Regions from separate parts of the Dyella agri genome, predicted to be linked through region 2. Evidence: predicted binding sites of a transcription regulator. Region 2 holds the regulator's gene; each other region holds the start of a gene.
What was found. The regulator HrcA, encoded in region 2, represses chaperone genes, less so after heat shock. The targets are predictions, from matches to a motif close to TTNGCACTCNNNNNNNNNGAGTGCNAA.

Region 1: the regulator HrcA is predicted to act here: its motif matches at 5,488-5,514, upstream of groES (co-chaperone GroES).
Region 3: the regulator HrcA is predicted to act here: its motif matches at 3,779-3,805, upstream of rpoH (RNA polymerase sigma factor RpoH).

The regions. Positions count from the first base shown of each region.
Region 1 covers NZ_JADIKL010000003.1:61,572-71,720, reverse strand. The annotation lists gene accC (acetyl-CoA carboxylase biotin carboxylase subunit) at 1-872, opposite strand, end outside; gene accB (acetyl-CoA carboxylase biotin carboxyl carrier protein) at 883-1,335, opposite strand; gene aroQ (type II 3-dehydroquinate dehydratase) at 1,396-1,839, opposite strand; gene ISP14_RS06275 (peroxiredoxin family protein) at 1,986-2,564, opposite strand; gene ISP14_RS06270 (protein-disulfide reductase DsbD family protein) at 2,623-4,845, opposite strand; gene cutA (divalent-cation tolerance protein CutA) at 4,913-5,239, opposite strand; gene groES (co-chaperone GroES) at 5,582-5,875, shown strand; gene groL (chaperonin GroEL) at 5,994-7,637, shown strand; gene ISP14_RS06250 (GTP-binding protein) at 7,787-8,287, opposite strand; gene ISP14_RS06245 (LTA synthase family protein) at 8,788-10,149, opposite strand, start outside.
Region 2 covers NZ_JADIKL010000007.1:20,803-30,951, reverse strand. The annotation lists yybP-ykoY riboswitch at 1-13, opposite strand, end outside; gene dapB (4-hydroxy-tetrahydrodipicolinate reductase) at 57-854, opposite strand; gene dnaJ (molecular chaperone DnaJ) at 948-2,069, opposite strand; gene ISP14_RS12900 (TMEM175 family protein) at 2,066-2,644, opposite strand; gene dnaK (molecular chaperone DnaK) at 2,710-4,629, opposite strand; gene grpE (nucleotide exchange factor GrpE) at 4,743-5,267, opposite strand; gene hrcA (heat-inducible transcriptional repressor HrcA) at 5,351-6,412, opposite strand; gene recN (DNA repair protein RecN) at 6,544-8,214, shown strand; gene ISP14_RS12875 (response regulator transcription factor) at 8,224-8,859, opposite strand; gene ISP14_RS12870 (MASE1 domain-containing sensor histidine kinase) at 8,940-10,149, shown strand, end outside.
Region 3 covers NZ_JADIKL010000002.1:743,133-753,281, reverse strand. The annotation lists gene ISP14_RS05855 (efflux RND transporter permease subunit) at 1-609, opposite strand, end outside; gene ISP14_RS05850 (sensor histidine kinase) at 743-2,128, opposite strand; gene ISP14_RS05845 (response regulator transcription factor) at 2,112-2,789, opposite strand; gene rpoH (RNA polymerase sigma factor RpoH) at 2,893-3,750, opposite strand; gene ISP14_RS05835 (TonB-dependent receptor) at 4,769-7,843, shown strand; gene ISP14_RS05830 (AraC family transcriptional regulator) at 8,058-8,732, opposite strand; gene ISP14_RS05825 (Fe2+-dependent dioxygenase) at 9,547-10,149, shown strand, end outside.

The DNA.
Region 1 (10,149 bases), on a different contig from region 2:
GTGTTCATCTCGATGAAGTAGAAGCGGCCGTTCTCGAACAGGAACTCGAAGGTGCCGGCGCCGCGATAGCCGATGCGGACGCAGGCGTCCACGCAGACCTTGCCGATTTCGGCGCGCAGCTCCGGCGTGATGCCGGGGGCGGGCGCTTCCTCCACCACCTTCTGGTGGCGGCGCTGCATCGAGCAGTCGCGCTCGCCGAGGTGGATGGCGTTGCCCTGGCCGTCGGCCAGCACCTGGATCTCCACGTGGCGCGGATTCTCCAGGAACTTCTCCATGTACACCTGATCGTTGCCGAAGGCCGCCTTGGCCTCCTGCTTGGTCATCACGATGGAGTTGCCCAGGTGCGCCTCGGTGCGCACCACGCGCATGCCGCGGCCGCCGCCGCCGCCGGCCGCCTTGATGATGACGGGGTAGCCGATCTCGCGCGCGATGCGCAGGTTTTCTTCGATGTCCTCGCCCAGCGGGCCGCCGGAGCCGGGCACGCAGGGCACGCCTGCGGACTTCATTGCACGGATCGCTTCCACCTTGTCGCCCATCAGGCGGATCACGTCCGCGGTCGGGCCGATGAACACGAAGCCGGACTGCTCCACCTGCTCGGCGAAGTCGGCACGCTCGGAGAGGAAGCCGTAGCCCGGGTGGATCGCCTGCGCGTCGGAGATTTCCGCCGCGGCGATGATGCGCGGGATGTTGAGGTAGCTCTCGGCCGACGGCGCTGGGCCGATGCAGATTGCCTCGTCGGCGAGGCCGACATGCTTGAGGTTGCGGTCGGCGGTGGAGTGTACCGCCACCGTCTTGATGCCGAGGCTGTGGCACGCGCGCAGCACGCGCAGCGCGATTTCGCCGCGGTTGGCGATGAGGACTTTTTCTAGCATTCGCGTGGCCTCAGCCAATCACGAACATAGGCTGGTCGAATTCGACCGGCTGGCTGTTCTCGACCAGGATCGCCTGGATGGTGCCGGAGACGTCCGCCTCGATCTGGTTGAACATCTTCATGGCCTCGATGATGCCCAGCGTCTCGCCGGCCTTCACCTGCTGGCCCACCTTGACGAAGGCGGCCGCGCCCGGCGTCGCCGAGGCATAGAAGGTGCCGACCATCGGCGCCTTCACCACGTGGCCGGCCGGCAGGGCGTCGGCGGCAGGGGCTGCTTCGACTGCGGCGGGAGCGGGTGCGGCGGCAACGGGCGCGGGTGCCACGGCGACCGGAGCGGGGGCGGCCATGCTGCCCTTGGGCACGCGCGACAGGCGCACCACTTCCTCGCCTTCCTTGATTTCCAGTTCGGCGAGGTTGGACTCCTCGAGCAGGTCGATCAGCTTTTTGATCTTGCGCAGATCCATGGGGTGGCCTTCTTTATGTCGTGACGCCGCCTGCGGGCGACGGGAAAGGGAAAACAGAGGTCAATGGGCCGCCAGCCGGGCGATCGCCGCTTCCAGCGCCAGCCGGTAGCTGTCGGCACCGAAGCCGCAGATCACGCCGACCGCGATGTCGGCCAGGTACGAGTGGTGCCGGAACGGCTCGCGTGCGTGCACGTTGGAGAGATGCACTTCGATGAGCGGAATCGCCACCGCGGCGAACGCGTCGCGCAGGGCGATGCTGGTGTGGGTGAAGGCGCCGGCGTTGCACAGAATCATCGCCACCTGCTCGTCCCGCGCCTGCTGCACGCGGCCGATCAGCTCATGCTCGGCGTTGGACTGGAACCAGCTGAGTTCATGCCCGGCAGCCTGCGCCTGCGCGGCCAGCCGGCCGTTGATGTCGGCCAGCGTGTCGCGGCCGTAGATGGCGGGTTCGCGTGCGCCCAGCAGGTTGAGATTGGGTCCGTGCAGAGCCAGGATCTTCGCCACACCATACCTTCGACGGCGTCCGGATGACCCGGAACGCGCGCAGTGTGCGCGCTGTTGCGGATGTTGTCCAGTTCGGCGCAGTTCGGCGATGTTCCAAGGAGAAGTGCGTCACTCTCCGTGCGCTGACGTATGCATTGCTTTTGCGGTCATCCCTGTGCGCGAGGATCGGATGAGTGGCCATCCCGGGGCATGCTTCCCGTAAACCAATCTTCGAGCGTGGCGGTATCCAGCGGGCCCCAATGTGTGGCGATCACGCGCCCATCGGTCCCGATCAGCACACTGTAAGGCAGCATTTCGCCGCTATCGCCCCAGCGCAGCGAGGTGCTGGGCGCTTCCATCTGGCCCAGCAGGACCGGGAAATGCAGGGGATGGTCGGCAAGAAAGGCGCGAACCCGCAGAGGCTCGTCCATCGCAATACCGAGCACGATCGTCCCCTGATCGCCGAACTTGGCTTGGGTACGGTCCAGCGCCGGCAGCTCGTCCAGGCACGGACCGCACCAGCTGGCCCAGAAATTCAACAGCACCCGGCGGCCCCGGTAATCGGCCAGACTATGCACGCGTCCCTGCAGGTCCGGGAGTTCCAGCGCAGGGGCTGCTTCGCCAAGCTGTGCCACCGTCGCCCCAGCGGGGACGTGCGCCAGCCGGCTCTCGTGCTGCAGCCATCCGCCCAGTGCGGCGGCCAGTACGGCGATGCCAAGAATGACGAGGTTGTCGCGGCTCAGCATGCCGGCGCATTTCCTGCCCGGACGAGCCGGTCCGCGGCCAGGCCGATGCGTATCCCGTTCACCGTGCCGCTTCCTCCAGCGCCCGCGTCACCAGCGACGAGGTCAGTACCGTAGGCAGTTGCCGCCCTTCGCCGCCACCCTTCGGAAACACCACATACAGTGGCACGCCCGGCGAGTGGTATTGCTGCAGGAAGGTGGTGATCGCAGGATCTTCGTTGGTCCAGTCACCCTTCATGTAGATCGCGCCGGTGCGTTCGAGCGTGGCGCGGAATGCCGCGCCGTCCAGCACGGTGTGCTCGTTGGCTTTGCAGGTGATGCACCAGTCGGCGGTCATGTCCACGAACACCGGGGTGTTGGCGGCGCGCAGTTCGGCCAGCTTCGCGGCGCTATAGGGCACTGTACCGTCCCGGGTCGCCAAGGTTTTAGCCGTGGCCGGCACCTGCGCCAGCAGGTACAGCGGCGCCAGCGCAGCCAGCGCCAGCAAGGCGGTCAGTGTGTGGTGCAGCGGGCCGCGCCCGCGGCTGCGTTCGAACCACCACAGTGCCAGCGCCAGCAGCACCATCGCCACCAGCAGCAGGCCCACTGCATCGGCGCCGCGCTGGTTGGCAAGGACCCAGGCCAGCCATGCCGCAGTGAGATACATCGGGAAGGCCAGCACCTGCTTCAGCGTTTCCATCCAGCGCCCCGGCCTGGGCAGCCAGCGCGCCAGTGCGGGAACGAAGGCAACGGCGAGGAAGGGCAGGGCCAGGCCCACGCCGAGCATGAAGAACACCAGCAGCGCACTGAACGCCGGTGCGGCGAAAGCATAGGCCAGCGCGCTGCCCATGAACGGTGCGGTGCAAGGGCTGGCCACCACCACGGCGAGTACGCCGGTGAAGAAGTCGCCGACCACGCCGCCGCGATTTGCCAGCGCGGCACCCGCATTGCCCAGCGAGGCGCCGAACTGCACAACGCCGGACATCGAAAGGCCTAGCGCGAAAATCACGCAGGCCAGGGCCGCCACCAGCAGCGGCTGCTGCAATTGCGTGCCCCAGCCCAGGGCGTGCCCGGCCGAGCGCAGCGCGAGGATGGCCAGGCCCAGCGCGACGAAGCTCGTCAGCACGCCGGCGGTATAGGCCAGCGCGTGGCGGCGCCGGCGCGCGGGGTTCTCGCCGCTTTCCAGCAGGCCCACGGCCTTGATCGACAGCACCGGCAGCACGCAAGGCATCAGGTTGAGCACCAGGCCGCCACCCAGAGCCAGCAGCAGCGCGGCGAACAGACTGGTCTGGATCGGGCCGCCCGGCAGCGTTTCGGCGGGTGGGGCCGCCTTCGCGGCAGCACCCGCACCGGCGGCCGCGGGCGCGCCGGGCACGGTCACGCCGCTCGCCGCGGTGCCGCTTTGCAGGTCCACGGTCATGTCACGCGTGATCAGCGGATAGCACACGCCGCCGTCCTGGCAGCCGAGGAAGCTGGCTTCCAGCGTGAGCTGGCGGCGTTCCGCGATGTCGCCCTCGACCGCTACCGGCAGTTCGAGGTTGCCGAAATACACCGTCACTGCGCCAAGCTGTGCATCCTGGTGCACCACGCCGCCGGTCGGCCACGCGGGCGCGGCGAGCTTGAGGCCTTCCGCGTCCTTCAGGCGCAGCGCGATATGGTCGCGGTAGACGTAATAGTCCTTCGGCATCGTCCAGCGCAGCAGCAGGTGCTGCGAGTCTTGCGCCAGCGCGGTGAGCCGGAAGGCCTGTTCCGGCGGCAGCGGCAAGGATGCCGCGCCACCCGCCTGCAGCAGCGCCGCGGCCAGGGCGCTATTGCCGCCCGCAGGCGGCGTCGTGCCCGTCGCCGCGCTGGCGGGCAGCGGCAAGTCGAGGTGTTCGGTGTGCGGCGGGTAGCAGATCTTCGGCTCCACTTCGTGGCAGCCCTGGTACTGCACGCTCAGCTGCAGGCGGGTGGTGCCCGGCGCCACGGTGTAGGGCAGGCCGGCGTCCACGCCGTGGTGGTAGGTCTCCACCGGGCCGAGATAGGGGTCGTCGTGCTTCTCGCCGGGTGGCAGTTGTGCCTCGCCCAGCGTCACGCCGGGGCCGGCGGTGAACTTCATGCGGCCGCGATAAAGGTAGTAGTCCGGCGCGATCGTCCAGTGCAGCTTGAGCGTGCCGGGCGTGCCCGCATCTGCGCTGAGCTTGTAGGCCTCGGTCACCGGCAGGATGTTGTCGTCCTGCGTCTGCGCGTACGTTGCAGGGGCCAGCGCCGCCAGCAGGGCGAACAGCAGGCCCGTCAGCAGGGTTCGGTGGAAGATCTTCGGCATCACGACTCCGGCCAAGCGACGCTGCGGGGGCGAGACGGTCATTATGACGACTGGATGCCGGCAAGGTTCACGGCGCGACGTTCGCCCGCACCCACGCCAGATAGGCGGCATGGCCGCGCTCCACCGGCAGCGCGATCAGTTCGGGCAGTTCGTAGGGATGAAGTTCCAACAGACGCGCCTTGAGTGCATCGAGACGCCCGGCCGTGGTCTTGATCAGCAGCAGCTCTTCGCTGTCGGTACTCACCTCGCCTTGCCAGCGGTAGGTGGAGAGCACACCCGCTACGCGGTTGACGCAGGCGGCCAGTCGCTCGCCCACCAGCGTCTCGGCCAGCCGCTGCGCGCTGGCGGCGTCGGGGCAGGTGCAAAGGCAAAGCAGGATGGCGGAGTCGGGCATGGCGGCAATCGATGTCGAAATCCTACAGACCCCCTCGGGCATGGCGCCGGGCAAATGAGGGCTGGGTCGCAAGCGGGGCAGCTTAGTGCACTGCAGGTGCTGCCGGTCGGACGCATGGGGCATCAGGCGGATTTCGATGGTGGAGGGCTCTTGAAAGCGGCCTGAGTCCACCCCATCCGCTGTCCTAAGGGTCGAATCGGGTGATGTCGCACACGCCGCACTTGCAGCGAGGGCTTGCATCGCTAGAATTGGCACTCATCTATGGCGAGTGCTAACAGCGGTCTCCCGGGCCGGCCTGTCAGTCCTCAAACCACATTCCACCACCTAGCTTGGGAGCCACCCATGAGCAAACTGCGTCCGCTGCACGATCGCGTCATCGTCAAGCGCCTGGAAGAGGAGCGCGTCTCCGCCGGCGGCATCGTCATCCCCGACAGCGCCACCGAGAAGCCCACCCGCGGCAAGGTGATCGCCGCCGGTACCGGCCGCATCCTGGAAGACGGCAACGTCCGTCCGATGAGCCTGAAGGAAGGCGACGTGGTGCTGTTCGGCAAGTACGCCGGCCAGGAAATCAAGATCGACGGCGAAGAGCTGGTCTTCCTGAAGGAAGACGACATCGTGGCGGTCATCGAGGGTTGATCGACCGCTGATTGGCCGAGCGCGGAAAGCGCGCACGCCAGTCGCCTTCGGCTCCTTCCCGCACCCCTTTCGCAAGATTGCCCGTACCTAATTTCAAAATTTTTCAAGGAAAAATTTTATGGCCGCTAAAGAAGTCCGCTTCGGCGAAGACGCCCGCTCGCGCATCCTGAAGGGCGTCAACACGCTCGCCAACGCCGTCAAGGTCACCCTGGGCCCGAAGGGCCGCAACGTCGTGCTCCAGAAGAGTTTCGGCGCCCCCACCGTCACCAAGGACGGCGTGTCCGTGGCGAAGGAGATCGAGCTGGCCGACGCCTACGAGAACATGGGCGCGCAGATCGTCAAGGAAGCCGCCTCGAAGACCTCCGACAACGCCGGTGACGGCACCACCACCGCGACCGTGCTGGCCCAGGCGTTCATTCGCGAAGGCATGAAGGCCGTTGCCGCCGGCATCAACCCGATGGACCTGAAGCGCGGCATCGACAAGGCCGTGATCGCCGCTGTGGCCGAGCTGAAGAACCTCAGCAAGCCCACCGCCGACGACAAGGCGATCGCCCAGGTCGGCACCATCTCCGCCAACTCCGACAGCGCCATCGGCGACATCATCGCCACGGCGATGAAGAAGGTCGGCAAGGAAGGCGTGATCACCGTCGAGGAAGGCTCGGGCCTGGAGAACGAGCTGGACGTGGTCGAGGGCATGCAGTTCGACCGCGGCTATCTGTCGCCGTACTTCATCAACAACCAGCAGAGCCAGCAGGTCGAGCTGGAAGACCCGTTCATCCTGCTCTACGACAAGAAGATCTCCAACGTGCGCGAGCTGCTGCCCGTGCTCGAAGGCGTGGCCAAGGCCGGCAAGCCGCTGCTGATCGTCGCCGAGGAAGTGGAAGGCGAGGCGCTGGCCACCCTGGTGGTCAACACCATCCGCGGCATCGTCAAGGTCGCCGCCGTCAAGGCGCCGGGCTTCGGTGATCGTCGCAAGGCGATGCTGGAAGACATGGCCATCCTGACCAACGGCCAGGTGATCTCCGAGGAAGTGGGCCTGCAGCTCGAGAAGGCCACCGTGGCCGATCTGGGCCGCGCCAAGAAGATCGTGGTCACCAAGGAAAACAGCACCATCATCGACGGTGCCGGCGAAGCCGAGAAGATCCAGGCCCGTATCAAGCAGATCAAGGCGCAGATCGAGGAGACCTCCTCCGACTACGACCGCGAGAAGCTGCAGGAGCGCGTGGCCAAGCTGGCCGGCGGCGTGGCGGTGATCAAGGTTGGCGCCGCGACGGAAGTCGAGATGAAGGAAAAGAAGGCCCGCGTGGAAGACGCCCTGCACGCTACCCGTGCGGCGGTGGAAGAAGGCGTGGTGCCGGGCGGCGGCGTGGCGCTGATCCGCTCGCTGAAGGCGATCGAAGGCCTGAAGGGCGACAACGAGGACCAGAACCTCGGCATCGCCATCACCCGTCGTGCGCTGGAAGCGCCGCTGCGCGAGATCGTGTTCAACGCCGGCGCCGAGCCGTCCGTGATCGTCAACCAGGTCAAGGAAGGCCAGGGCAACTTTGGCTACAACGCCGCCACCGGCGAGTTCGGCGACATGATCGCGTTCGGCATCCTGGACCCGACCAAGGTCACCCGTTCGGCGCTGCAGTACGCCTCCTCCGTGGCGGGCCTCGCCATCACCACCGAAGCGATGGTGGCTGAGCTGCCGAAGAAGGAAGAGCACAACCACGGCGGCGCCCCCGGTGGCATGGGCGGCATGGGCGGCATGGATTTCTGATGCCCCCGTCGGCACCGTCGATCCGATGGCGCCGGCCAACATGCAGCCATCCATGGCCGCACCGCTCGCCAAGAGCGGCGCAACACGAAAAAACCCCGCTTCGGCGGGGTTTTTTCGTGGGGTTGTGCGAAAGGCTGGGCGTCGCTGGATCAGGCGCTTGGCCATGCCCTGCTGGCGCGACTGCCCGACAGAAGTATCTTGACGAGGAAGCGGATCTGCGCCGGCTCGTGGGTATCGACCTTCACCACGGGCAGGCGGAATCCTTCCGCGACCAGGGCGGCGCGGAACGCATCCAGCCGGAATTCGGGGGCGAGGTCGCTGCGCGTCACGCCGACGGTAAAGCTGGCGCCCGGCGCCAGATGGGAAAATTCATCGAGCATCGATGTGGTGTAGGCGAGCCGTTGCGGGTCGCAGGCATTCACCAGGACGAGTACGCCGGTGGCGCCATCGCAGACCATTGGCCACATGAAGTCCAGGTGCCGCTGCCCGGGAACACCGTGGATGTGCAGCAGCTCTCCGTCGTCCAGCCTGGCGGTGGTGTAGTCCAGCGTGAACTTTGCCTCCGCCTGGCCGATGCCCACCGGCATCCGGGTGCTCACCGGGGCGACGTCGGAAAGGGACTCGATGACCGTGGTCTTGCCGGATTCCATGTTGCCGACGAATACCAGTTTGTGCTCGAAACAGCCGCTGCTGGCGTCGCAATCCGGGAGCTCTTGCACGACTGGCTCCAGGCTGGGAGCGGTGGTATTGCGAGGGCGGACACTTGCCGGACTCCAGATGTGGCTCGGCATGCCCTGCCGCATTTCGTTGTTTCTTGTTTTGGTTCTTGGCACTGGGGCAATCCTTGGCATGCGTGCCATGGCCGAAGCGGTTTCTGCTTCTGCAAGGCAGCACGACGGGAGCGGCTCCAACCGCAGGACCGATGGACCGGCACATCCGGGGAAAAGGTGGAGCGCGCGTTTCGTCTGGTGCGCTCCAAGCTAATCGACCAAGGTCTTGCTCGAAATAGGAAAACTCTTAAAAGCGACGTGCGCATGTGCGGGAGCAGGGCATGGCCCTGCAGATCACGCACGAGAAATCCCCTGGTGCGCTGGCAAGCGTAAACCCGATGCAGCGTGGCGGTGTCAGCTGATTCCGGATGGATTGGAACTCAATGCACCCCGGTTGCCGGCGCGGCGACCGCGGATGCCTGGCTGGCGGCAGAGGCGGTTGTCGGCGCAGCTGTTGTCCCCACCACTTTTGCCAGCAAGGCTTGCAGCTTGCGGGTCATGCGTAGCTGCTCGACGCTGGCCATGGACTGGTCGAGCTTCTGGGTGGCGGCGTCTTCGTCCGGTTGCGGGGCGCCGGGGGCGCGGGTGAGCGTGGCCAGCGACGGGCCAATCAGCTCGGTGAGCGTGTAGTAGGGATCGTCGTGGATGCCGGCGGCCGCGAGCAACCTGCCAGGCAGCAGCCATGCAGCGGTGTCTTCGTGCACGGCCTGGCCAGTGGCGTGCGGATCGACCAGCAGCCAGGTGCCGGCTTGCGCGAGCATGTCCTGTCCGTTGACGAAGCCGTCGATGCGGTAGCTGTCGGTGAGCGCGGGCAGGTGGTCGCCGTAGAACAGCAGCAAGGTGGAGCGCTGGCGCTTGGCCAGCCATGCGGCGAGCCGGCCGAGTTCCTGGTCGGCGTGTTGCATGTGGTAGAGGTAGGTCTGCAGCTCCCGCTTGTCCTTGCCTTCGATGCCGGCGGGCACCGCGATCGCGTCGCGGGCGGCGGTGTCCTTCGGCTCCACGTCGTAGGGACCGTGCGCCTCGATGCTGATCGCGAAGACGAACTGCGGCGGCCCGCTGTCCTTGAGCTGGCGCATGATCTCGTCGGTCATCGCGCTGTCGGCCATGTATTTGCCGTCGTTCGGCGCATCGGGCGGGAACGCGGACTGCGAGACGAAGTGCTGGAAGCCCAGTGTCTTGAACGCGGTATCGCGGTTCCAGAACGTGGGATCGTTGCCATGCACCGCCACCGTGGCGTAGCCATGGTCGTCCAGCACATGGACGAGGCTGGGCAGCGGCTTGCGGCCGATCTGCAGATAGGGAAACTGCAGGTTGTCGAAATAGCGCAGCGACAAGCCGGTGAGCATTTCGAACTCGGTCCGGATGGTGCCGCCGCCAAAGGTAGGCACGTGCAGTGCGCCGCTGATGCCGTGCTGGGCCAGCCGGTGCAGGTTGGGGGTAAGGTCGTCGTTCGCGTAGCCCTTCATGATGCGCGGGTCGAAGAACGATTCGCTCTGGATCACCACGATGTCAGGCAGCACAGCGGCGTTCGGCGTCTGCAGGTGTTGGCGCAGCGCGTCCGCGGACTGGCCGATCAGCTGTTCGGCGACGGCGTGATCGGGTTTCGGCTTCTGCTGGCCGTACTGCAGGTGGAACATCACCAGCTCGCTGAACAGGCCGGAATGCACGCGGGTGGAAGCGGCCGACCACGGCTCCAGCCACAGCACGCGGCTGTTGTAGATCTTGGCCCAGCCGCTCCAGCC
Region 2 (10,149 bases):
CAATGACAAGCTGGCGATGCTAGCGGCCGCCATTCGTCGTGGCAAGCCGAACGGGTTCAGCCGGGTGATGCGAGTACGTCTTCCAATCGCCAATGCCCTGCCGCACGTCCGACCAGCCAGTACGCGGCCTGCAATGCGCCGCGCGCGAAGATGGCGCGGTCGGTGGCGCGGTGTCCGAGCTCCAGCCGCTCGCCCGGTCCGATCAGCAGCGCCTGGTGTTCGCCCACAATGTCCCCGCCGCGTACCACCGCGAAGCCGATGCTGCCGGGGACGCGTTCTCCGGTAAGCCCTTCGCGGCTGTAGACCGCCGCGGCGTCCAGCGTGGTGTCGCGCGCTGCCGCGGCGGCTTGCCCCAGCGCCAGCGCGGTGCCTGAAGGCGCATCCTGCTTGCGGCCGTGATGGGCTTCGACAATCTCCAGATCCCAATCCGGCAGCGCGGCAGCGGCTTCGCGCAGCAATCGCGTGAGCAGCGCCACGCCCAGGCTGAAGTTCGCCGCGCGCAGCAAAGCGATATGCGCGCCGGCCGCGTCCAGCCGCGCCTGCAGCGCTGCATCGAGTCCGGTCGTGCCGGTCACCAGGGGGATGCCGTGCGCCAGGCAATGGTCCAGCGCCGCCGCGAGGCCGGCCGGCCCGCTGAAATCGATCATCACGTCGATCGCGGGCGACCGCGACCAATCGTGTGCGTGATGCAGGGCGTGTCCCAGCCACACCGGCTCGCCGTCATGCGACGAACCTTGCGACACCACCGTGTACGCCAGTTCGAAACGGGCGTCTTTGCGCAGCAACGACAGCAGGGCCTGCCCCATGCGGCCGGAAGCGCCATTGATGGCGAGACGGATCGGAGATGTGGTCATGGCAAGCATCCAGGTATGCGGCAGGACAAACCGCGCGAGAGTAGCAGGATGCCGGATGGGCGCCAGCCTGGCGCCCGTGCATGTTCCCGCCGGTTACGAAGTCACCCGCGACCAGAACTGCTTCACGCCGTCGACCCAGTTCTTCGCGCGCGGCATGTGCTCCTCGACCTTGCCGGCGTTGAAGCTGGCTTCGAGCTGTTCCAGCAGCTCGCGCTGCTGTTTGGTGAGGCGCACCGGGGTCTCCACCACCACACGGCAGATCAAATCGCCGGCGCGACCGCTGCGCACGGATTTCACGCCGCGTCCGCGCAAGCGGAAGCTCTGTCCGGTCTGCGTCTCCGGCGGAATGCTGATCGGCACCTCGCCTTCCAGCGTGGGCACCGGCAGTTCCGCGCCCAGCGCCGCCTGCGAGAAGCGGATCGGCACTTCGCAATAAAGATCGTTGCCCTCGCGCTGGAAGATGCGGTGCTCGCGCACATGTACTTCCACGTAAAGATCACCGGCAGGTGCGCCAGCCGGACCGGCCTCGCCCTGGCCGGTGAGGCGGATGCGGTCGCCGTTGTCCACGCCGGCGGGAATCTTCACCGACAGCGTGCGGGTTTCCTCCAGCCGCCCCTCGCCATGGCACTGCTTGCAGGGCTTCTCGATCGTCTGGCCGGCGCCGCCGCAATGCGGGCAGGCCTGCTGGATCGAGAAAATGCCATTCTGCATGCGCACGCGGCCATGGCCATGGCAGGTCTTGCACTGCACGGTCTTGCCGTCGGCCGAGCCGCTGCCATTGCAGTGGTGGCAATTGACCTGGGTGGGAATCTCGATCTTCCTCTCGACGCCGAACACGGCCTCTTCGAGATCAAGCTCCATGAGATAGCGCAGGTCGGCGCCGCGACGCGGCTGACGGCTGCGGCCACCGCCGAAGATATCGCCGAAAATGTCGCCGAAAATATCGCCCATGTCGCCGAAGCCGCCGCCACCACGGCCGCCCATGCCGCCCTCGAAGGCGGCATGACCGTACTGGTCGTACATGCCACGCTTCTGTGCGTCGGAGAGCACTTCGTAGGCCTCCTTGGCCTCCTTGAACTTCTCCTGTGCGTGGGGATCGTCCGGACAGCGGTCCGGGTGGTACTTCATCGCCAGCCGGCGAAAGGACTTCTTCAGCTCGACCTCGGTGACCGTTCGCTCGACACCCAGGATTTCGTAGTAGTCACGCTTGCTCATTGCTTGATCCGCGATTCGATGCGCCGATCAGGAATGAACCAGATCGCTGCCACCGTGGCATAGAAAACACAGGACACCCACGGCGCCACGAAGGCCAGCAGGATGCCCGACAGATACATGGCGGCGGCCAGCCAACCTTTCCAGTCCGCGCCCACCGCCTGGGCCAGCAGCGAAGCCTTGCCACCATTGGCAGCGATCAGGCTGCGCTGGAACGGCTGCCAGGCCAGCGCGCACATCAGCAGCACGAAACCGTACACCGCCACCGGCAGCGGGGCGAACTGGTTCTCGCCCATCCAGCCCGTCGTCACCGGCATCAGCGACAGCCAGAACAGCAGGTGCAGGTTCGCCCACAACGAGGCGCCGTTGACCTTCTGTGCGGCATGCAGGAAGTGATGATGATTGTTCCAGTAGATGCCCACGTAGACAAAGCTCAGGACGTAGCTGAGGAACACCGGCCACTGCGCGGCCAGTACGCTCCAGTCGGCTCCGTGCGGCACCTTCAGCTCCAGCACCATGATGGTGATGATGATGGCCATCACGCCGTCGCTGAAGGCTTCCAGACGCCCCTTGTCCATTGCTTCCCCTACAAACAGGAAAACGAGCGCCGCTCGCGCGACGCCCGTTTCGGGTCAAGACAGCCTTACTTCTTGTCGTCCTTCACTTCGGTGAACTCGGCATCCACCACGTCGTCGGGCTGGGCCGAGCCGTGCGGGCCAGCCTGCGCGCCAGCATCGGCCGGGCCGCCCTGGCCCTGGGCCGCGGCCTGCAGCGCCTGCGCGGCCTGCTCCAGCTTGGCGATCTTGGCCTCGATCAGCGCCTTGTCGTCGCCGTCCTTGACCTTCTCCAGTTCGGACAGCGCCTCTTCGATGCTGCCGATCTGCGCACCGACCTTGCCGCCGTGTTCCTTCAGTGCGCTGCGGGTGGCGTGCACCAGCTGGTCGGCCTTGTTGCGGGTGCCCACCAGCTCGTGGAACTTCTTGTCTTCTTCCTTGTTCGCCTCGGCGTCGGCCACCATGCGGGCGATCTCCTCCTCGGAGAGGCCCGAACCGGCCTTGATCTCGATCTTCTGTTCCTTGCCGGTCTTCTTGTCCTTGGCCGACACGTGCAGGATGCCGTTGGCGTCGATGTCGAAGGTCACCTCGATCTGCGGCATGCCGCGCGGCGCCGGCTCGATGCCCTGCAGGTCGAACTTGCCCAGCGACTTGTTCGCGCTGGCGCGCTCGCGCTCGCCCTGCAGCACGTGCACGGTCACTGCGGTCTGGTTGTCGTCGGCGGTGGAGAACGTCTGCGCCGCCTTGGTCGGCACGGTGGTGTTCTTCTCGATCAGCTTGGTCATCACGCCGCCCATGGTCTCGATGCCCAGCGACAGCGGGGTGACGTCGAGCAGCAGCACATCCTTGACCGAACCGCCCAGCACACCGCCCTGGATCGCGGCGCCCACAGCGACGGCCTCATCCGGGTTGACGTCCTTGCGCGGCTCCTTGCCGAAGAAGTCCTTCACCGACTCCTGCACCTTGGGCATGCGGGTCTGACCGCCGACCAGGATCACCTCGTCGATGTCGGACACGCGCAGGCCGGCGTCGTTGAGCGCGGTGCGGCAGGGTTCGATGGTGCGCTTGACCAGGTCTTCCACCAGCGCTTCCAGCTTGGCGCGGGTGAGCTTGATGTTGAGGTGCTTGGGACCGGAGGCGTCGGCCGTCACGTACGGCAGGTTCACCTCGGTCTGGTGCGACGAGGACAGCTCGATCTTGGCGCGTTCGGCGGCGTCCTTCAGGCGCTGCAGGGCCAGCGGATCCTTGCGCAGGTCGATGCCCTGGTCCTTCTGGAACTCCTCGACCAGGTAGTCGATCACGCGCATGTCGAAGTCTTCGCCACCGAGGAAGGTGTCGCCGTTGGTGGCCAGCACTTCGAATTGCTTCTCGCCGTCCACTTCGGCGATCTCGATGATCGAGACGTCAAAGGTGCCGCCGCCCAGGTCGTACACCGCGATCTTGCGGTCGCCGCCTTTCTTGTCCAGGCCGTAAGCCAGCGCGGCCGCGGTCGGCTCGTTGATGATGCGCTTCACTTCCAGGCCGGCGATGCGGCCGGCGTCCTTGGTGGCCTGGCGCTGGCTGTCGTTGAAGTAGGCGGGCACCGTGATGACGGCCTCGGTGACCGGCTCGCCGAGATAGTCCTCGGCGGTCTTCTTCATCTTCATCAGCACCTTCGCGGAGACTTCCGGCGGCGCCATCTTCTTGCCGTCGGCGGTCGCCACCCAGGCATCACCGTTGTCGTTGGCGACAATGGCGTAGGGCACGATGTGGATGTCCTTCTGCACTTCGGCGTCGGTGAACTTGCGGCCGATCAGGCGCTTCACCGCATAGAAGGTGTTCTTGGGGTTGGTCACGCCCTGGCGCTTGGCCGGCGCGCCGACCAGCACCTCGCCGTCCTTGCTGAAGGCGACGATGGACGGCGTGGTGCGATCGCCTTCGGAATTCTCGATGACCTTGGTGGTGCTGCCGTCCATCACGGACACGCAGGAATTGGTGGTACCCAGGTCGATGCCGATGATCTTGCCCATGTGTTAGCTCCCGAATCTTCAAGCGGCGCCACGGCCGCACAATGACTTGTCAGATGGGGCCCGCACCCGGCGTATCAATGCCGGTAGCGTGCCGAATTGCCGAACGACGCAGTTCAGTCGCGCGCCACGGCGACCAGCGCCGGGCGCAGCAGGCGATCGTTTAGCACATAGCCCTTCTGCAGCACGCTGACCACGGTGCCGGCCGCCGCGCCGGGCGCCTCGACCATGCTCACCGCGTGGTGACGCTCAGGGTCCAGCGGCTGGCCCAGCGGATCGACCTGCGCCAGACCATGGTTCTCGCCCATCTTGAGCAGCGATTTCAGGGTGAGCCCCAGGCCTTCGCGCATTGCCGCCACATCCGTGGTCTCCACCGCCAGGCCGCTTTCCAGACCGTCGAACACCGGCAGCAGCTCGTTCAGCAGCTTTTCGTTGGCGAAACGGCGGGCCTGCTCCAGGTCGCGGTGCAGGCGTCGACGCTGGTTCTCGATCTCGGCCTTCTCACGCAGCACGGTCTCGCGCAACTCGGTATTGCTGGCCTCCAGCTCGGCCACGCGGGCCTTGAGCGCCTCCAGATCGGCATGGATCGCCTCGCTGGCGGCATCGGCGTCGGGTGCCGGGTGCTGGTCGTTGTTCTGCATGTGTGACTCCAAACCTCGTCCGTGGCCGGCATACGCCGCCGACCGGTCAAAAACCTGCGGGCAACCCCGCCTCCCGCGGCGTTTTATGAGGCCGTCGCGGCGCGATTCAAGGCATCGCTGAGCAGGCCGGCAGTGGCCTGCACTACCGGAATCACCCGCTCGTAGGCCATGCGCGTAGGACCGATCACGCCTACCGCGCCCAGCACGCGTCCCTGCACACCATAGCTGGCGGTGACCACGCTGCAACCGTCCAGCGCCGCGAAGCCCGATTCCTCGCCGATGAACAGCCGCACGCCAGGCGCGCGCGCGCACACTTCCATCAGCTGCAACAGCTCGTTCTTCTGCTGGAACGCCTCGAACAGTTCGCGCAGGCGCTGCAAGTCGGCCAGTTCGGCATAGCCCATCAGATTGGTCTGGCCACTCACCAGCACGTCGTCGCCGCCAGCCTGCGGCGCGAACGAAGCGGTGGCCAGCTCGGTGGCCGAAGCCACCAACCGGTTCAGTTCGCTGCCCGCCGCGCGCAGTTCCGCCAGCAGGTGCGCGCGGATGTCGTCCACCCGCAGGCCCGCGAAGTGGGTGTTGATGTAGTTGGCCGCCTGTTCCAGCTCGCGTCCGTCCAGCGGCTTAGCCAGCTGCACCACGCGGTTCTGCACCTGGTTGTCGGAAAACACCAGGATCACCAGCACCCGCGCGTCGGGCAGCTGCACGAAATCGATATGGCGCAGCGGGAAGTCCGCCTGCCGCGGAACCGTCACCACGCCGGCGAAATGGGTCATCGCCGACAGCAAGGTCGAGGCATTGCCGAGCAGGTCGCGCGTGGACGCCTGCCCCGGCGGCAATTCGCGCTGCAGACGGGCCATTTCCTCGTGCGGCAAGGGCTGCAACTCGATCAAGCTGTCCACGAACAGGCGCAGGCCGCGCGGCGTGGGGATGCGTCCGGCCGAGGTATGCGGCGAGGCGACCAGACCGGCCTCTTCCAGGTCGGCCATGATGTTGCGGATCGTCGCCGGGCTCACGTCCAGCCCCGACGACCGCGACAGCGTACGCGAGCCAACCGGTTCGCCGTCGACCAGGTACTGCGCGATCAGGCTGCGCAGCAGACGCCGCGTGCGCGCGTCGAGTTCGTGGTCGAGGAAAGGAGGCATGCGCTGTAGCAACCAATGAGACGACAAAGAGATAAGGTCTGCGGGCCCGCGACGCAAGCCATGCGCCGCATTGTAGCGGCTGGCCTGCCGCTACAATCGCCCGACTACCCACGGACTGCCGCCAGCCCGCCATGCTCACCTCGCTTCATGTCCGCCAATTCGCCGTCGTCGAGCAAGCCGAAGTCGATTTCGGCGCCGGCCTCACCGTAGTCAGCGGCGAAACCGGCGCCGGCAAGTCGCTGCTGGTGGACGCCTTGCTACTGCTCGCCGGCGCCCGCGCCGACAGCGGCATGGTGCGTGCGGGCAGCGACCGCGCCGAGCTGTCCGCCGAATTCGACCTCGCCACCCTGCCCGAGGCCCGCGCCTGGCTGGCCGGCGAGGAACTGGACGACGGCGCGGCCTGCCAGCTGCGCCGGGTGATCCGCGCCGAAGGCAGTTCGCGCGCATGGATCAACGGCCGTCCCGCCAGCGCCGGCCAGCTCGCCGAACTGGCCACGTTGCTGGTGGAGATCCACGGCCAGCACGAACATCAGGCGCTGCTCTCGCGAACCCACCAACTTGCCCTGCTCGATGCCTTCGCCGGCCATGAAACGCTGGCTGCGCAAGTGCACGAACTGGCCACGCAATGGCGCGAACTGGGCGCCCGCATCCGCCGCCTCAGCGGCGGCGAGGATCGCGAACAGCGGCTGGAATTGCTGCGCCACGAGTTGGCCGAGCTGGAACAGTGGGCGCTGCCGCCGGCCGAACTGACCGAACTCGAAGCCAGCCACAAACGCCTCGCCAATGCCGGCCGGCTCGCCGAAGGTGCCGCAGGGGTGGTCGAACTGCTGGACGGCGACAGCGAATTCGCGCTGCGTCGCGCCCTGGGTCGTGCCCATGCCGAACTCGGCAAGCTGGCCGTGCTGGACCAGGTGCTGAACCCCGCCCTGGAGTTGCTGGACAATGCCGCGATCCAGCTGGGCGAGGCCGCCGACACGCTCGGCCGCTACGCGCAGGACGTCGATCTCGATCCCGAGCGCTTTGCCGAGGTCGACGCCCACCTCACCCGCCTGCACGAACTCGGTCGCCGCCACCGCCTGCCGGTTGCTGAGCTGCACGGCAAACTCGCCGCGCTGCGCAAGGAACTGGACGAACTGGAAGGTGCCGGTGATGCGCTGGAAAAACTGGCTGCCCAGCGCGACCGCACGCAGGCCGATTACGACAAGGCCGCCACCACGCTGGGCAAGTCGCGCCGCAAGGCCGCGGAGAAGCTCGGCAAGGAAGCCAGCGCGCTGATGTCCGAGCTGGGCATGGCTGGCGGCGTGCTGCAGGTCGAGCTGGAAGCCGCCGACGGCGACGAACCCGACCCGCAGGGCCGCGAGCGCTGCGAGCTGCTGGTCAGCGCCAATCCCGGCCAGCCGCCGCGCGCCCTGCGCAAGGTGGCCTCCGGCGGTGAGCTGGCACGCATCAGCCTCGCCATCGAGGTCGCCACACTGGGCAAGGACAGTGTCGGCACCATGGTGTTCGACGAAGTGGACAGCGGCATCGGCGGCGCCGTGGCCGAAGTGGTCGGCCAGAAGCTGCGCGCGCTGGGTGGCCAGCGCCAGGTGCTGTGCGTCACCCACCTGCCCCAGGTGGCGGCACAAGGCCACGCCCATCTGTACGTGAGCAAGCACAGCGACAGCGGGCATACCCGCACGCGGATCCAGGCGCTGGACGCCGAGGGTCGCCGCGACGAGCTGGCGCGCATGCTGGGTGGCGTGGAGATCACCCGCGAGACCCGCGCCCACGCGAAGCAGATGCTGGAGCGCGCGCAGGCCTAAGAGCCTGCTCTAAGGGCCGGCGGGCAACAATCCCCGTTCGTTGGCCATCCGGTACAGCTCCAGTTCGGAGCCCGCATTGAGCTTGCCCATCACGCTGGCGCGGTGGATGTAGACGGTCTTCTGGCCGATGCCCAGTTCGGCCGCCACCTGCTTCGGTGTGCGGCCGCAGGCGAGCAGCAGGAACACCTCGTGCTCGCGCGCGGTCAGGCGGTGCAGCGGGTCGTGCGCGGACTCGGGCTGTTCGGCGCGGCGTTGGCGCAGGTCGGAACTCAGGAACTGCTCGCCTTCCATCACCGCGCGCAGGCCGGCCACCAGTTCCTCCGGCGCCACGCCCTTGGTCACGTAGCCGCTTGCGCCGCGGCGCAAGGCCTCGGACACGTAGGGCTCGCCGTCGTGCATGCTCAACACCACGATGCGCGTCTCCGGCGCCACGCTGCGCAGATGCTCGATCAACGGCAACCCGCTGCCGTCGGGCAAGGACAGATCCAGCGCCACCAGGTCGGGGCGTTGCTGGGCCACCGCCTCCACCGCGTCGTCGGCGCTGCGGCACTCGGCCACCACCCGCAGATCGGGCTCCAATCCGATCAGGCGCTTGAAGCCTTCACGCACGATGGCGTGGTCGTCGACCAGGACAATGCTGTACATGGGCCTACTGTATACGGACGAGGCCCGGTGTGCCTCGCCGCCGCGCGGACGCCCGCCGAACGCCCATGTACCATCCGCGCATGCGCCTCAAACCGTTTCGCCCGCTGCACTCCGGCCCACTGCTCGGCGTGCTCTATATGTTGCTGTGGGTGCTGCTGTGGCGCACCTCGCAGCCGTACTGGATGCTGCCCTATGGCGTGCGCTTCGGCGCGTTGCTGCTGCTGCCGATGCGCAGTTGGGGCTGGCTGATCGGCGGGGAATTGATCGCCTCCGCCGTCATGACCATCCACGAAGGCTTGCCGATGGGCTGGAGCGGCTACTTCCTGGGCGAGGTGCCCGAGCCGCTGGTGACCGCGGCAGGCCTGTGGCTGCTGCGCCGGCTCAATCCGCACGCGGGCGCGAACCTGCACAACCCGCAGGAGACCGCGCGCCTGCTGCTGGCCGCGATGCTGGTGGTGCTTACCACCACAGCGGCAGATGTGGGCGTGCTCACCGTGATCCATACCACCGCCGCCGAGGATGCGCTGATCCACATGCTCGGCAACGAACTGCTGGGCGGCTACCTGGGCGTATTGCTGATAGTGCCGGTGATGGTGCTGCTGCTGCGCTCGCCGCCGGACCGCCATGCGCTGGGCGGCCTGGCGCTGGATGGCCTGCAGGTGATGTTGCCGGCCATGGCCATCTTGCTGCTGCTGTCCGAACAAGCGACATCGCAGCCGCAGCTCGCCCGCGCCCTGTCGCTGGCACCCGTGCTGTTCTTCGCCTTCCGCCACGGCTGGCGTGGCGCCAGCCTCGCCATGATCGTTTCCAGCCTCGGCATGACGGTGATGGACCAGCGACTCGGCCACGACCCCTCGGCGGCCGGCTATCTGTTCCTGGCCGTGGCCGGCACCGGCACGCTGATGCTCGGTTCGGCCACCGACGCCCTGCGCCGCAGCAAGCTGCGGGTGGCCGAGCAGAACACCCATCTGGCCGCGGTCAACCGGCGACTGGACCAGCTGGCGCGCCAGCTGCGCGCCGCCGCCCGCGGCAACCTGCAGGCCGACGAGAACCAGCGTCGGCACCTGGCGGCTGAGCTGCATGACGAACTGGGCCAGAACATCACCGCGATCCAGACCCACGTGAAACTGGCACAGGCGCGCCTGCACCAGGCCGGCCTGGAGGACATCGGCACCTCGATCAACAGCATCCTCGCGCACATGCGGCGCGCGCTACACCGGTTGCTGGACGACCTGCGCCCCGCCGTGCTGGACGAATTCGGCCTGCTGCGCGCGCTGGACGAAGGCCCGA
Region 3 (10,149 bases), on a different contig from region 2:
GTTGCCGGTGAGGCCGCGCGCCTGCAGCGCGGCAGGATCGAGGTCGAACATCACCTGCGGCGTCTTGCCGCCGAACGGATACGGAATGCCCGCGCCCTCCACCGTCACCAGCCGGGTACGTACCTGGTTGATGCCGAGATCGGTCAGGTTCTGCTCGCTGAGGCCCTTGCCAGACAGCGCCAGCTGGATGATGGGCACGGTCGAGGCGCTGTAGTTGATGATCAGCGGCGGCGTGGTGCCCGGCGGCATCTGCTTGAGCAAGGTCTGCGCGATCGCGGTGACCTGCGCGTTGGCGATGGCGATGTTGGCCGACGGGTGGAAGAAGATCTTGATGATGCCGAAGGTGTTGTACGAGTTCGCCTCGATGTGCTCGATGTTGTCCACCGTGGTGGTGAGCGCGCGCTCAAACGGCGTATCGATACGTCCGGCCATCTGGTCGGGCGGCAGGCCGGTGTACTGCCAGGCCACCGCGATCACCGGAATGTTGATGCTCGGGAAGATATCCACCGGCATGCGCAGAGCGGCCAGCGCACCGGTGATCAAGATGAGCAGCGAGAAGACGACAAAGGTATACGGCCGCGAAAGCGCGATCCGGACTAGGCCTATCATGGGGTGGGGATTCCCGAGGGCGGATGGTGCGTCGCGCAAATTTTCTCACGCGGGCCGCAATGCGGAGCGCCCGGACGGATGAAGATAATTTCATCTAGCCGGCCGCCCTCTTCTCCCGCCAAAGAGATATCCGCTAGGCGGCCTCGACGGTGGCTGCCGCCACGCAATGCATGCTGATGCATGCACCGCCGCCATCGTCGTCGCCGATCTCCAGCCGGTAGCCGTGCAGGCGCACGATGGCGCTGACGATGCTCAGGCCCAGGCCCGAACCCGGTGTGCTGCGACTGTTGTCTCCCCGGTAGAAACGTCGGGTCACCACGTCGCGTTCCTCGGCCGGGATGCCGGGCCCACCGTCCACCACGTCCACGCGCGGCCCGCCATGTTCCATCCGCGCACGCAGCAGTACGCGACCACCGGCCGGCGTGAACTTGATGGCGTTGCCGACCAGGTTGGCGAAGGCTTCGAACAAGAGATGCGCGTCGCCGCGCAATGGCGCCAACGGGGCCAGTTCCAGCAGGAAGTGCAAACCACGGTCCTCCGCCAGCGGCGCATAGAAGTCGTGCACCTGGTGCAGCACGCGTTCGAGGTCGACCTCGCTGAAGCAGGCGCTGCGGTGCCTGTCCTCCAGTTCGGACACCCGCAGAAGAGCGCGGAAGCGCGTCAGCACGGCGTCGATGTCGGCCACACAGCTTTCCACCAACGCCGCCTCGGGTCGCCCGTCCAGTTGCTGCTGGGTGCGATAGAGCCGCGCGCGCAGGCGCGTCAGCGGCGTGCGCAGATCGTGCGCGATGTTGTCGCACACCCCCTTCACCTCGCCCATCAGGCGCTCGATCTCGCCCAGCATGGTGTTGACGATGCCCGCCAGCACATCCAGCTCGTCGCCGCGACGGCTTACCGGTAAGCGCCGGGTGAGATCACCGCGCTGGATCGGCTCGGTGGCCAGCTGGATCTCGCGGATGCGCCGCGCCGGGCCACGGCTGAGCAACAGGCCGCCGAGCAGGCCGGGGATCACCGTCAGCGACAGCCCCCAGAGCAACGTACGGCGGATGATCGCGCCCAGTCCGTTGATCGTGCTGGTGTCCTTGGCCAGCACCAGCAGTTCGCCATTGGCGAGGCGCTGCGCCATCGCGCGTGCGCTGACATCACTGTGCATGCGATCCACGCGCAGCACGCCTTTGGGCAGCAGGTGCAATTGGCCGTCGGCGACCAGCCCTTGCGGCAGGCTGGCGATGTTGCCCGCCAGCGGCCGCCCCTGCGCATCGAACAAACCTGCCGACAGGATGCCGTGCGGGTCGAGCGTGCCCGACGCATCCACGGCCCTCGGCAGATGCGCGGCATCCGTTCGCACCAGGTACTGCATGCGTTGCAGCACGATCTGGTCGAGCACATGGGTGAGATAGCGCGAGCTTTCCCACTGGATCGCGCCCAGCAGGACCACGCACCACACCACGAACAGCACGCCGTAGATCAGGATCAGGCGCGAGGTGGCCGAACGCCAGACGTCAATCAGCGGGCGCAAGGCGATACCCCGAGCCGCGCACGGTATGGATCAGCGCGGGCAGCCCCGCGACGTCGATCTTGCGGCGCAGGCGACCGATGTGCACGTCGATCACATTGGTGCCCGGATCGAAATGGAAGCCCCAGACGTGCTCGAAGATCATCGTGCGGCTGAGCACCTGGCCGGAATTGCGCATGAGGAACTCCAGCAGCCGGTATTCCGTGGGCAGCAACGACAGCGGCTGGCCGCCGCGCAGCGCGACGTGCCGCACCAGATCGAGTTCCAGGTCGGCCACGCGCAGCCGATTTTCCGCCTGTGGCCGGTGCCGCCGCAACAGCACTTCGACCCGCGCCGCCATCTCGTCGGGCGCGAACGGCTTGGTGAGATAGTCGTCGCCGCCGGCGCGCAGGCCGCGCACACGCTCGTCCACTTCGCTCAATGCGCTGATCATCAGCACCGGCGTGTCCATCCGGTGCTCGCGCAACGCGGTGATGACGTCGATGCCGCTCATGCCCGGCAGCATGCGGTCCAGCGTGATCAGGTCGTAGCCACCGGCCAGCGCCCGCTCCAGACCGGCGCAGCCGGTGGCGGCCCAGTCCGTCGCCATGCCGTGCGCGCCCAGCTCGGCGACGATCTCGCGCGCGGTGACTTCGTCGTCTTCGATGACCAGGATGCGTGGCATCGCGATTCCAGCGTGGCTGCAGAATGGCCGCCCGGCTTCCGGAACGGAAACGGCCTCCGCGGGGAGGCCGTTCCAACCGTAGCACCGCCGGCCGGGAGCCGGATCAGGCGGCGAACAGTCCGCGCATCTTCTTCATCGCGTTCGCCTCGACCTGGCGGATGCGCTCGGCGGAAACGCCGTATTCATCGGCCAGCTCCTGCAGCGTCGCCTTGTCTTCGTCCAGCCAGCGGCGCTGGATGATGTGGCGCGAGCGCTCGTCCAGCTTCTCCATGGCGGTGGACAGCGTCGCCAGCTGGTTGTCGGACTGGTCGGCCTCGGCCACGTTGTCGTACGGGTCCGCGCCTTCGTCGATCAGGAAGGCCTCCGGTGCCGGCTTGGCGTCGTCGTCGGCATCCGCCGGCGCCTCGAAGCCGATGTCGCGCCCGGACAGACGGGACTCCATTTCGCGCACGGTGGCCTCGGGCACGCCCAGATCCTGCGCTACCGCCCTGACCTCGGCCGCGTTCATCCATCCCAGGCGCTTCTTGCTCTTGCGCAGATTGAAGAACAGCTTGCGCTGCGCCTTTGTGGTGGCGACCTTGACGATGCGCCAGTTCTTCAGGATGAACTCGTGCATCTCGGCGCGAATCCAATGCACCGCGAAACTGACCAGGCGCACGCCCTGGTCCGGGTCGAAACGCTTCACCGCCTTCATCAGGCCGATGTTGCCTTCCTGGATCAGGTCGGACAGCTGCAGACCGTAGCCGGAATAGCCACGCGCCACGTGCACCACGAAACGCAGGTGCGACATCACCAACTTCTTGGCGGCCGAGAGATCCTCTTCCACGTTGTAACTACGCGACAGCGCCTGCTCCTCCTCCTGGCTCAGCACCGGAATACGGTGCACGGCCGAGATGTAGGCATCCAGGCTGCCGACCACGCTGGGCAGCGACAGGTTGGTGGTCGCCAAGGCTTGGGACATGTGAAACCTCCGGTGCAAGGGCTTCAGGTTAGCACTCTGGTGGTTGGAGTGCTAAAGCCGCGGATAGTTCACGGCTTTTTAGTGAACCGAATCGTACAGAAATAAGGTCCGCTTGTCCATCCTGCCGCCGAAAGCGCCCAGACGATGTCAGCTCGCACCCCAAAAGGTGCCCATCCCTTGAACCCGTCATCAAGGCGCGGACAAGGGGATCGCAAACCTACTATTTCTTTAATTTTCAATATGTTGTCAGCTCATACACTGGATGGAGGACTCAACACCCGTCTTACCGTGCCACCGCTGGCCGGTACGTATGCGCAGATCCTGCAAAGCGGCACTCCGCCCCATATCCAGCCGCAGACCCGCTACGACATCGGCTCAGCGCAGGCGAAAAGACCGGGGCAATTGCCTCGATGGCTACCTCTCACGGAAGGAGGCCGCGTACTCGGCGGTGCCGGGCCAGTACAACCAAGCGTTCGGCCGGGGCTTGTGGAATGCCGCCGCGGTGACCGAGGCTGCCTGTCGTCGCCGCGGCACCGGCGAACGCCGATGCACGATGGCGGTTTTGCACCCGAACGATCACAGACACCGGATCCAGGTCTTCGCCGGAATGACAGGCCAGGCCAGAAGCTTCAAAAACATGTTTATGCCGACTTCGTCGTAAAAATGCCGCATTAAATCCTTTGTGTCATTTTCCGCATTCTCAATGCAGCATCGCGCCGCGACAAGCGCGCTGATCGCGATATACCGTGCCTGACATGCGAAACGGAATTCGCAGGTTTCGGTATTAACTCCACCGAGACGGTCGTAGTCGCTGCAGCGACTTAAAACCCATCTTTCTTGGCAACAAATAATCCGTTTCTTCCGAATGCCGTAACCAACGTTACGACGGCATGGGGATGCCGTGTTTCGCGCATTCGGGAGAAACCGGCCTTTCACTGGGGAGTCCTTACATCTCATGAACGTCATGAAATTTGATCGGTGCGCGCGCGCCTTGGCGTTGCGCCGCACGGCATTGGCCGTGGCTATCGTTGCCGGTGTCAGCGTAACCGGCCAGGTGTTCGCGCAAGCCACCACCGGCACCATCTTCGGCAGCGCGCCCACCTCCGGCGCAACCGTGCAGGTCACCGGTGGCTCCGGCTTCAACCGCACCGTGCCGGTGGACAGCACCGGCCACTATTCGGTGACCGTCCCGGTTGGCGATTACACGGTCAGCCTCGTCCAGAACGGCGCCGTGGTGCAGTCGCACGACCACATCAATCCGGCGGCCGGCGGCGCGTCCGAAGCAGACTTCGTGCAGCGTGGCGAAGCGAATGCGAAGTCGCTGAGCACAGTCACTGTGACAGCGAGTGCGTTGCCCGCGATCGACGTGAGCTCCACCACCCAGAACCTCACCATCACCGCGAAGCAGCTGACCGAGCTGCCGGTGGCGCGCAACTCGGGCTCCATCGCCCTGCTCGCGCCGGGCACCGTGTCCGGTGCAGCCAAACTGGGCGGCGGCCCCACGGGCGAGCCGGTGATCTCGTTCAACGGCTCGTCCATCGTCGAGAACGCCTATTACATCAACGGCTTCAATACCTCCGATCCGCTCAGCAACACCGGCGGCATCACATTGCCCTACGGCTCCATCGACCAGCAGCAGACTCTCACCAGCGGCTACGGCGCCATGTACGGCCGTTCGGCCGGCGGCGTAATCAGCCAGGTGGGCAAAAGCGGCACCAACGAATGGCACTTCGGCGCACAGGCCATCTGGCAGCCGGCATTCGCCAAGAGCAGCACCGAGAATTACTACTGGGCCAACCCGAACAACGTGTACGCCTGGCAGCAACCGGGGCAGATCTACGAATACCGCCGCGGCAACAGCAGCTGGAACACGGTGTACGACGCCTACGTCGGTGGCCCGCTGATCGAGGACACGTTGTTCATGTTCCTGTCGTACGAGGCCAACAAGTCGCAAGGACACAGCGTCGACGCCTATACGCCGAACGTCACGAACTACATGTACTACTGGAAGAACAGCGATCCCAAGATCTACGGCAAGCTGGACTGGAACATCAACGCCAGCAACAGCGTATCGATCACCGGCATCCGCAACCAGGCCGCCAACGACCCGTCGGCAACCTACACCTACGACTACGCGACGCATACCCAGGGCGCGCTCTCCAGCCTGGGCCAGCGCGACAAAACCACGTTCGACCTGTGGATCCTGAAGTACACCTCGTACATCACCGACAACCTGACGTTGAACGCCACCTACGGCAAGATGGACGGCAGCTATTTCTACTACCAGCCGGTGGCTTCGGACGCGGCGAGGATCGGCCAGAGCCTGCCGTCGACCTACAGCGTCACCTGGGAAAACCCGGCTTACCTGCCCTCCCCCGGCCAGTTCCTCTTCAACCCGTACGGCACCGGTGCGCCGAACAACCCCAAGCACACCTCCGAAGTACGCAACCTGCGCCTCGATCTCGATTGGAAACTGGGCGACCACGACATCCTGTTCGGCATCGACAACGACACCGATACCGACAAGAACGATGGCAATGGTTTTGGCGGCCCCGGCTACGCCTGGACCTACGGTGTGCAAACCCCGGGCGTGAACATCCAGTCGCTCAACGGCTACACCGTGGGACCGGGCACGCCATGCACCATCGCCGGTAATGCGTATGGCTGCTACGTGGCCAAGAACGTGTACACCACCGAAGCCACCGTGTCCGTGGTGCAGCGCGCGCAGTACCTGCAGGACAACTGGCAGGTCACGCCCAACCTGCTGCTGAACATCGGCCTGCGCAACGACCAGTTCACCAACTACACGCCGAATGGCGTGCCCTACCTGCGCCTGACCAAGCCGCAGTGGGCACCGCGCCTCGGTTTCAGCTGGGACGTGTTCGGCGATTCCAGCATGAAGGTGTTCGGTAACGCCGGCCGCTACTACCTCGCCATGCCCACCTCCGTGGCGCTGCGCGAGGCCAGCAATCCGCTGTATACGAACCAGTACTTCAGCTACACGGGCATCAACCCCAACGGCGTACCGCAAGGGTTGCAGCTCATTCCGACCACCTTCCCGAACGGGGTCTATTACGTCAACGGCGAGAACGGCACGACGGTCGATCCCAGGCTGGTGTCGTCGCAGAACCTCAAGGCGGAGTATGTGGACCAGTTCGTGCTCGGCATGCAGCAGCAGTTCAACCTGCTGGAGCAGAGCTGGGTGTACGGCGTGAGCGGCACGGTCAACCGGATGGGTCGCGCCATCGACGACTGGTACGGCTCGGAATCGGAGAATCTCGGCATCATCCAGAAGGCGGCCGCAGCACAGGGTGTCACCGTCGACCCGAACGGCGTCCTCGGCAGCATCCTGATCAATCCGGGCGTCGCCAACACCTTGACCATCCCGAACGGAAGCGGCGGCTACAGCGAAGTGAAGATCCCCTGGGCGGACTTCCACATGCCACAGCTCAAGCGCCGCTACTACGCGCTGGACATGTACCTGGAGCATCCGTTCGACGGCAGGTGGTGGGGCAAGATCGACTACACCTTCTCGCGCAGCTACGGCGACTACGAAGGTCCGGTGGCGTCGGCCATCGGCCAGGGCGGCAGCTCGCAATCGGCCACCATCCAGTGGGACTTCCCCGAGATCATGTCGTACGCCAACGGCTTGCAGGCCAACAACCAGCGGCATCAGTTGCGCCTGTACGGCTCCTACCAGATCTCGCCGGAATGGAGCGCAGGCGGCACCTACCGCATCGCCTCCGGCACGCCGCTGTCCTGCTACGGCTTCTACGGCCCCAACCAGACCGATCCGGGCGGCTACGGCGGCTCATACCACTGGTGCAACGGCATCCCCTCGCCTCCGGGCGCCACCGGCAACACGCCGTGGACACACCAGTTGAACCTGCAGGTGGACTACCGTCCGGCCTTCGCCGGCCACAAGCTGGATTTCCAGCTGCAGGTGCACAACGTGTTCAACGAGCAGAAATCCATCCAGCAGCAGTCCAGCTACAACGGCAACACCCCGGCGCAGCCCTACCCGTACTACCTCATGCCGTACAGCACGGAAGCCCCGCGCTACGTGCAGTTGGGCGTGACCTACGACTACTGATCAACATCGGCGCAAACCGAATGCAGGCGGAAACGGAATTTCCGCCGCATGGCGACGCTTTCCCCATCCGCCACCCGTCACGGGTGGCTTTTTTTGCCATTCCGCGCAGATGGCGGCGCGCGGCCAAGACAATCGCCGGCCATGTGTCTGGGTGACGCCCATGCTCGGCAACGACCCGAAGACGACGACGCATCGCTCAATTTGACCGGCCGGCTCAGTCGCGCAGGCTTCGAAACTCACGCGGCGTCATGCCCACCGTGGCTTTGAACTGACGCGCGAACGCACTCTGGTCAGTGAACCCACACGCCAGGCCGATCTCCGCCACGCTGCCCGCGCCACGCAGCAAGCGCATTCCCGCGTCGATGCGCAGCTTGGTCAACGCTTGCTGCGGAGTAAGCTGGAACACGTTGCGGAAATGACGTTCCAGCTGCGCCACCGACACCTCGGCCAGCGCCGCCAGCTCGCTCACCCGCACGCTCCTGGCGTAGTGTTCCTGCAAGTACTCCATCGCGCGCACAAGGCGCGGATAGGTCGGGTGGCGCCCATCGGGGTGGCGCAGGTCGCGCGAGATGCCGAGCACGCCGCATACTTCGCCGCGCTGGCGCTGCGGGTATTTGCAGGTGATACACCAACCCGATGCGCGATTGGGCAGCAAATGCACTTCAAGCTGGTTGGCGATGGTCTCGCCAGCCAGCACGCGCCGATCCTGCGCAGCATAGGAACTGCCCAGCGTGCTGGGAAACAGCTCCGCGACGCTGCGGCCGATCACCTCCTCGCGCCGCTTCAGCCGCAATCGGCGGACCAAGGTGAGGTTGGCGTGCGTGTAGCGGCCAGTGCGATCTTTCACGAAGAACACCACGTCGGGCAACGCATCGAACAGCGTCTGCATGTCCTCGGCCGAAAGCTTCACGTCCACGCCAGTCCCCTGATTGCCGCAAGCGGAAACACACCCTGACAGGATTTCGCAGCGGCGACCACGATTGTGCGGAATTCCGCATTTGTCTTAGGAAAGCATGCCTAGATGCATGCACACCGCAGCGGCCTATAGGGCCGTCTGCGCAACGCCCATTTCGCCGATTCCCACTCCGACGGCAGACCAACCCATGCCGACCTCTGCGACTTCCTCGATCTCAGACCCGGCGATGCCGCTGAACAAAATGACTCTCCTATTGGCATGCACCTCGGAGCCAACACGAGCGAGCGGCAAGTTGCCAACATCAAACCGAGCAGCGATATGGCAAGTCGACCACCTGTTTATCGACGAACACAGCGGGCAGTCCATGTCTGCCGGACAAGCGGAATCCCGACCACTGTCGACGGGTCCACTGAAGCTGATCCGTCTATGTCGCACTAGCCGTCCCGCGCCACGGAATGGCTTTATTCTTGGGGGAAATAGTGCACGGGTCCCAGCGTGCTGCGGGCGCCGGCCGCGCTAAGCGCACCAGCAGGGAGCACCCTTAAAGCGGTCGGCACGGCAGTTTTGTGCCCTGAATGTGTCGATAGCGCAGGTGTACGGTAGTGGCCGGATACGGAAAATTTCTACACATCATGGCCTTGGATTCGACTGAAGCCGTCTAGGGATTCGACGCTGGCATCGGTACCGACGCCGGCATGGGCCGTTCGGCAGAGCTTGAAACGGTCGCCGGGCGCTGCGCCCGCTTACTACAATGCGGGGAACATGCCATGCCGAAGGGGAAGTTCACTTGATCGTCTGCGTACCTGATGTATTGACAGCCCAGGAGCTCGGAACCATCCGGGCCGAACTGCAGAGCGCCCCCTTCGTCGACGGCTCCGTCACGGCCGGCTGGTCGGCGCGGACCGTAAAGAAGAACCAGCAGATCGACACCAACAGCGCGAGCTACGCACGGGTGGCGGACATCGTGCGCGCCGCTTTCCATCGCAACAGCCTGCTGCAGGCCGCACTGCTGCCGGCGGCAACCACCCAACCGCTGTTCAACCGCTACGCCGGCGGCATGGAGTACGGCGCGCACGTCGATGCCCCGGTGATGGGCGGCATAGGCAACGCCTTGCGCACCGACATCGCGATCACCGTGTTCCTCTCCGACCCCCGCAGTTACGACGGCGGCGAGCTGGTGACGCACGCCAGCGGCGGCATGGAATACAGCTTCAAGCTGGATGCTGGTGCCGCCATCGCCTACCCGGGCAATACCTTGCACCACGTCAGCCCGGTGACTCGCGGCGTACGCGACGCCGCCATCATCTGGGTGCAAAGCATGGTGCGCGACTCGGCCCGCCGCGAACTGTTGTGGGATCTGGAAAGCGCCAAGCGCGACATCTTCGGCCGC